DNA from 2 places in the Embleya sp. L77 genome. Region 2 is predicted to be linked to the other one. Evidence: riboswitches for the same ligand, from Rfam matches in the RefSeq annotation. Region 2 holds a riboswitch; the other holds the start of a gene.
What was found. A riboswitch is a leader RNA that binds a small molecule or an ion and turns the genes downstream of it on or off. The one in region 2 is predicted to bind glycine.
Positions count from the first base shown of each region.

Region 1: linked by a shared signal. The riboswitch ahead of gcvP (aminomethyl-transferring glycine dehydrogenase) and the one ahead of gcvT (glycine cleavage system aminomethyltransferase GcvT) in region 2 are both predicted to bind glycine.

Region 1 is NZ_CM145709.1:6,440,695-6,444,092, forward strand. Features, by position in the region: gene ACZOOI_RS27310 (DNA polymerase IV) at 1-345, shown strand, start outside; gene ACZOOI_RS27315 (DUF4230 domain-containing protein) at 401-1,093, shown strand; glycine riboswitch at 1,142-1,238, shown strand; glycine riboswitch at 1,241-1,377, shown strand; gene gcvP (aminomethyl-transferring glycine dehydrogenase) at 1,439-3,398, shown strand, end outside.
Region 2 is NZ_CM145709.1:2,095,021-2,098,418, reverse strand. Features, by position in the region: gene gcvH (glycine cleavage system protein GcvH) at 1-55, opposite strand, end outside; gene gcvT (glycine cleavage system aminomethyltransferase GcvT) at 186-1,286, opposite strand; glycine riboswitch at 1,527-1,646, opposite strand; glycine riboswitch at 1,647-1,740, opposite strand; gene ACZOOI_RS08465 (AAA family ATPase) at 1,964-2,695, shown strand; gene ACZOOI_RS08460 (enhanced serine sensitivity protein SseB) at 2,725-3,398, shown strand, end outside.

The DNA.
Region 1 (3,398 bases), 4.3 Mb from region 2:
GTGCGGCTGCTCGGGGTGGGCGTGAGCGGCCTGGCCGACTTCGCCCAGCAGGACCTGTTCGGCGCGGCCGAGCCCGGGGCCGGCGAACCGATCGAGGAGGACCCGGAGAGCGACGCGGAGCCGCTCGTCGAGGCCGCGCCACAGCGGATCTCCTGGTCGCCGGGCCAGGACGTGGTGCACGAGGAGTTCGGACCCGGCTGGGTGCAGGGCAGCGGTGTCGGCCGGGTCACCGTGCGGTTCGAGGTGCCGGGCGGCCGGCCGGGCCGGGTGCGCACGTTCGTGATCACCGACCCGGCGCTGCGACCGGGGGAACCGATTCCGCTACCCGCCGCCGACCGGGGATAGCCGCCGGGATCCGGGGCAGGCGCGGGGCAGACGACTCCTCGGGGGTGTCCTCACCATGACTGATGTCAAAGAGCGGCCGGCGCGAGGGCAAGGTGCCTTCCGATCGGTTCGCCGCAGGCTCGGCCTGCCCGCCTTCCTGGTCACGCTCCTGGTCGGCTTCATCGTGCTGGCCCTGGTGCTGGTCGGGCTGGTCAACCTGTTGCCGGGCAAGTTCAACCCGTTCGGCGAGACCACCAAGGACCACAGCGGACCGGTGATGCTCAAGGCCGTGCAGGATCTCAGCCGCTACGAGGCGGTCAGCGGCACCTTCCAGGTCGTCGTGGACCTGGAGAAGGACGCCAAGTTCCTCCCGGACGCCGTCCGCGGTCAGCGCACGCTGTTCATCGGGGTCGGCCAGGTCGGCGGCTTCGTGGAGTTCGGCGGGATCGGCCAGGACGCGATCCAGACCTCGCCGGACAACAAGAGCGTGACCATCAAGCTCCCGCACGCGCGGCTCGCGCCCGCAGCCCTCGACCAGAAGAACAGCCACGTGATCGCCCAGGACCGGGGTCTGTTCGACCGCCTCGGCGACTTCTTCTCCGGCAATCCCTCCGATCAGCAGCAGCTCTACGTGCTGGCGGCCAAGAAGATCGACGACGCGGCGAAGACCGCCGGACTGGTGGAGCGGGCCGAGCGCAACACCACCGGCATGCTCCAGGGGATGATGCGGTCCCTGGGTTACACCACGACCACTGTGACCTACGCCTAGTGCGCAGGCCCGATCGAGGGTCACGCTGATACCGTTGAGGTCGCCCATTACGTTCGCGCGGGAGAGTCCTCGTGTCGTGCACACGGGGCGCCGAAGGAGCAACTCCTCCCCGGAATCTCTCAGGCACCCGTACCGCGTGGTCGTGGGCACTCTGGAAAGCAGGATCCGCACGTGGCTCGCCGAGTCGGGTCGGATCCTCGCCGACGGTGCAAATCGCGCCCGTGGGAACCGGTTCGACCGGTGCTCCGGGCGCGGTGAAGCTCTCAGGTACAGATGACAGAGGGGGAGGCCGGTGGGCGCGCGACCCGCGTGTCCGTCCAGGAGCGATCCAGGAGGCCTTTCGCGATGACCCCGCGCACCCCTGCCCCGACGCGTGCTCACGCCGTACTCCCCTCCGGTCCCGGCTCGTTGACCGGCCTGGAGGCCGCGTCGCCGTTCACCGGCCGGCACATCGGTCCGGACGCCGACGAGCAGGCGAAGATGCTCGCCGCGATCGGCTACGGATCCCTGGACGAGCTGACCGACGCGGCGGTGCCCGCCGCGATCCGCGCGCTGGAGGGCTTCGAACTGCCCGCCGCGCGCTCCGAGGCCGAGGTGCTCGCCGAACTGCGCGAGCTGGCCTCCCGCAACACCGTGCTGACCTCGATGATCGGGCTCGGCTACCACGGCACCTTCACCCCGCCGGTGATCACCCGGAACGTGTTGGAGAACCCCGCCTGGTACACGGCCTACACGCCCTACCAGCCGGAGATCTCGCAGGGCCGGCTGGAGGCGCTGCTCAACTTCCAGACCGTGGTCACCGACCTGACCGGCCTGGACGTGGCCGGTGCCTCGCTGCTCGACGAGGCCACCGCCGCCGCCGAGGCGATGACCCTGGCCCGGCGGGCCGGTCGGGCCAAGAGCGACGTGTTCGTCGTGGACGCGGCCACGCTGCCGCAGACCGTCGCCGTGGTGCGCACGCGGGCGCAGGCGCTGGGCATCGAGGTCGTGGTCGCCGACACCACCGACGGGCTGCCCGAGGGCGGCTGCTTTGGCGTGCTGCTCCAGTACCCCGGCGCCGACGGCCGGGTCCGCGACCTGACCCCGGTGATCGAGGCGGCGCACGCACAGGGCGCGCTGGTGGCGGTCGCCGCCGACCTGCTCGCGCTCACCGTGCTGCGCGCGCCGGGCGCGATGGGCGCCGACATCGCGGTCGGCACCACCCAGCGGTTCGGCGTGCCGATGGCCTTCGGCGGTCCGCACGCGGGATACATGGCGGTCCGCGAGAAGCTCACCCGCAGCATGCCGGGCCGGCTGGTCGGGGTGTCCGTGGACGCCGACGGCGCGCCCGCCTACCGGCTCGCGCTGCAGACCCGTGAACAGCACATCCGCCGGGAGAAGGCGACCAGCAACATCTGCACCGCGCAGGTCCTGCTGGCCGTGATGGCCGGGATGTACGCGGTCTACCACGGGCCTGACGGGCTCACCTCGATCGCCCGCCGCACCCACCGCTACACGGCCGTGCTCGCGGCCGGGCTGCGGGCGGGCGGCGTCGAGGTCGTGCACGGCGATTTCTTCGACACGATCACCGTGCGCGTGCCCGGTCGGGCCGAGCAGGTGCTCGCCGCGGCCCGCGCGGCCGGGATCAACCTGCGCCCCGTGGACGCCGACCACGTGGGGATCACCTGCGACGAGACCACCCTGCGGGCGCACGTCGAGGCGGTCTGGGGAGCGTTCGGGGTCACCGGCGACGTGGCCGCGCTGGACGCGGACACCGCCGACGCGCTGCCGCAGTCGCTGCTGCGCGACACCGAGTTCCTGACCCACCCGGTCTTCCACACGCACCGCTCCGAGACCGACATGCTGCGCTACCTCAAGCGGCTGGCGGACAAGGACTACGCACTCGACCGGGGCATGATCCCGCTCGGCTCGTGCACGATGAAGCTCAACGCCACGGTCGAGATGGAACCGATCACGTGGCCCGAGTTCGCGAACCTGCACCCGTTCGCGCCGGTGGAGCAGGCCGCCGGATACCTGGAGCTGATCGACGGCCTGGCCGACTCGCTGGCCCGGATCACCGGCTACGCCAAGGTCTCGCTCCAGCCCAACGCCGGTTCGCAGGGCGAGTTGGCGGGCCTGCTCGCGGTGCGCGCCTATCACCGCGCCAACGGCGACACCGCCCGCGACGTGTGCCTGATCCCCTCCTCCGCGCACGGCACGAACGCGGCCAGCGCGGTGATGGCGGGCATGCGCGTCGTGGTGGTCAAGACCGGCGAGAACGGCGACGTGGACCTGGCCGACCTGCACGACAAGATCAAGCGGCACC
Region 2 (3,398 bases):
CCTCGTCGAGCCACTCGTGTTCCTTGCTGTAGCGCAGGTGCTGGGGTGCGTGCACGGGTCCATTCTCCATTCGATCGAGGGGGGTCTGTCCCTCAGGTGGGTTTGTAATGGTTTGTACCGCCGGGCCGAGGGGCCCGCGCCGGCCGCGACCGCAGAACTCGGGTCGGGCCGCCCTGCCGCCTCGGTCAGGCCCGCTTGTAGAACGGCAGCGCGACGACCTCGACCGGCTCCGTCTTGCCGCGGATGTCCACGGCCAGCCGGGTGCCCGGTTCGGCGCGCTCCTTGGCCACGTACGCCATCGCGATCGGCACGCCCAGTGTCGGCGAGGGCGCGCCGGAGGTGACCTCGCCGACCCGCTCGCCGGTCTCCGCGTCCACCACGGGGTATCCCGCACGCGGGACCCGCTTGCCCGGCGAGGTGAGCCCGACCAGGGTCCGGCGCACATCGTCCTGCGCCGCGGCCAGTGCCTCGCGTCCGACGAAGTCCTCGGGCTTGTCCAGCCGGACCACCCGACCCAGGTTGGCCTCGTACGGCGTGGTGTCCCGGGTCAGCTCGTGCCCGTACAGCGGCATGCCCGCCTCCAGGCGCAGCGTGTCGCGGCAGGAGAGCCCGGCGGGCACCAGGCCGTGCGGCTTGCCGGCCGCGAGCAGCGCCTCCCACAGCGCGACCGCGTGGTCGGGCGCGGCGAACAGCTCGAAGCCGTCCTCGCCGGTGTAGCCGGTGCGCGCGAGCAGCACCGGAACGCCGGCGACCTCGGTGCGCAGGATCGCGTAGTACTTGAGTGCGGGCAGGTCGGCGTCGGTGAGCGAACCGACGATCGCGGTCGACGCGGGGCCCTGCACGGCGAGCAGCGTGTACTCCTCGGACGCGTCACGCACCACGGCGTCGAAGTTCTCCGAGCGGTGCTTCAGGCTGCCCGCGACCACGTCCGCGTTGGAGGCGTTGGCCACCACCACGAAGTGCTCGTCGCCCAGCCGGTAGACGATCAGGTCGTCGACGATGCCGCCCTCTTCGGTGCAGATCATCGTGTACCGGGCGCGGTCGATCCCGATCTTCGAAACGAAACCGACCAGGGCGTGGTCGAGCGCGCGGGCGGCGTCCGGACCGGTGATCTCGATCTCGCCCATGTGGGTGAGGTCGAACAGGCCGGCCGTGGTGCGCACCGCGGTGTGCTCGTCACGCTCGCTTCCGTACCGGAGCGGCATCCGCCAACCGGCGAAGTCGGTCATCGTGGCCCCGAGCGCGTCGTGCACGGCGTCGAGCGGGGTCCGGCGGTCGGTGGTCATGCGAAGGCTCCTTCGAGGGGGCGCCGGCGGGAACACCCCAGGGGCGCGGGCCGGTCGGGGGCATGGCGTACGGCCGCGCGCTCGGTCGGCGCGCACGAGGCACCACGCGCGGACGAGGAGCGGGTGCCGGCGCGCAGTGCGGCGAATGACGACGGGCGATGCGGTGAATACGACAACAAAGGGGGCTCCCTGCCATGGCTTTCAGCCCTTCTCGATCGGAGTCGATCGAAAAGTGGGGTGCCCTCCCCTTCTGTCATCGGAACCTGAGAGCTTCATCGCTTCCGGGCGCATCCGCGCGCGGAACGGCGATTTGCACCGTGGGTGAACCACACCAGCGGTGCGGTTGCTTTCCAGAAGTGCCTGACCCATGCGGTATCGGTGCCTGAGAGATTCCGGGGAGGAGTTGCTCCTTCGGCGCCCCGCTCGTGGGCGAGGACTCTTCCGCGTGGGGTCGACGGCCGATATGAGGTTGTGCCCGGCATGCTAGCGCGTGTCGTCAATCCCCCGCCGGGGCCGGGACCCCGCCGAGTCCGAGGACTGCCGACTTCCGGCGCCGGCGACTGCGGAGGCTGCCTACTTCGAGGGATGACCGACACGCGCTCGCGCGCGAGGGTGCGAGGGTGCGAGGGTGCGACACCATGCGCAAGGCAGGACGGTTCGGGACAAGGGGAGGACTCGTGGAGACGGACTCGGCGGGGGCGCATACCGGCGCCGCGACGAGCGGCGTGTTGATGCCCCGGGCCGTGCACGACCTCCGGGAGGAGCGCGATCGCCCGGGGGAGCGGATCGGCGACCGGGTGGTGGACGTGCTGGCCTATCCGGCCTCGTGCGTGCTCGTGGTGACCGGCCTGCCCGGGGCCGGCAAGAGCACGCTGCTCGCGCGCGTGGTCACCCCCGGGCCCACCGTGGCCGTGCTGGACGCGGACCTGGTCCGGGCGCGCTGGGCGGTGCGCGCCGGGCGCATCCCGTACCGGGCCTATCGGCCGCTGGTGCGGCTCTCGCACTACGGCGAGGTGGCCCGGGCTCTGCGCGGCCCCGGCGCGGTGGTCGTGCACGACAGCGGCCGCAACCCGATCCTGCGCCGGGTGCTGGTGCTCGCCGCCCGGCGGCGCGGCAGTTCGGTGCACGCACTGCTGTTGGACGTGAGCGCCCATCAGGCCCTTGCCGGCCAACGCGCCCGCGGTCGCGGAGTGTCCACGCCGGTGTTCGCCCGGCACCACCGCGAGTGGCGCGAACTGCTCGCCCGACTGACGCCGTGGCTGGACGCGGGCCCCACCCTGGCGTCCGCGCCCGGCGGCTTCACCTCGTGCGTACTGCTCGACCGGTCGGCCGCCCGGGCGCTCAGCCGGATCGTTTTCGCAGACCCCGTGCCCGGACAGTCCCGACGGCGGCGGCCGACCGAGTCGTAAACTGCGGCGGACACCAGAGGAGCACCACCATGCCGTTTCCGGCCAATCCCGTGGAGAGCGCGCTCGTCGCGGCGATGCGCGACCCGTCCCGGGCCGAGGCTCTCTTCGAGGCCCTGGCCGAGTCGGACGTGTGGGTGCCGCTGCCCGAGGGCGGCGACCCGACGGACAGCGAACTGACGCTGCCGACCACCGAGATCGACGGCCGGCCGTACGTGCCGGTGTTCTCCTCGGAGGAGGAGTTCCGGCGGGTCGCCGGCCCGATGGCGTGCACGGTCGCGCCGATGCGCGAGTTCGCCCGCGGGCTGCCGGCGCACGTGGGCATCGCGGTCAACCCGGGCGGCGAGGTGGGCATCCCGATCCCGCCGCCGGGGGTGCTGGAACTGGCCCGGCTGCCCGGCGCGGGCGTCCGCGGCGCGCGGGTGCGGCTGTACGAGCCGGACGAGGAGCCGATGGAGTTCCTGATCGCGGCCGCCGCCGAGTTCACCCACCTGCCGGTGGTGCTGAGTGCGCGTCGCGGCCTGGGTGAGATCGAGTCCGACCCGCCGTGCCTGTTCATCGGTGTCGAACTGGACCGCTGGCAGGAGGAGGACCGGTTGGCCGCGGTCGGCGCCCTGGAGCGCGCGCTCGGCCGGGCCGCATGTCCGTGGCCGGTGAACGTGGTGCTGTTGGACGTTGCGCAGGATCCTGTGGGGGACTGGATGCT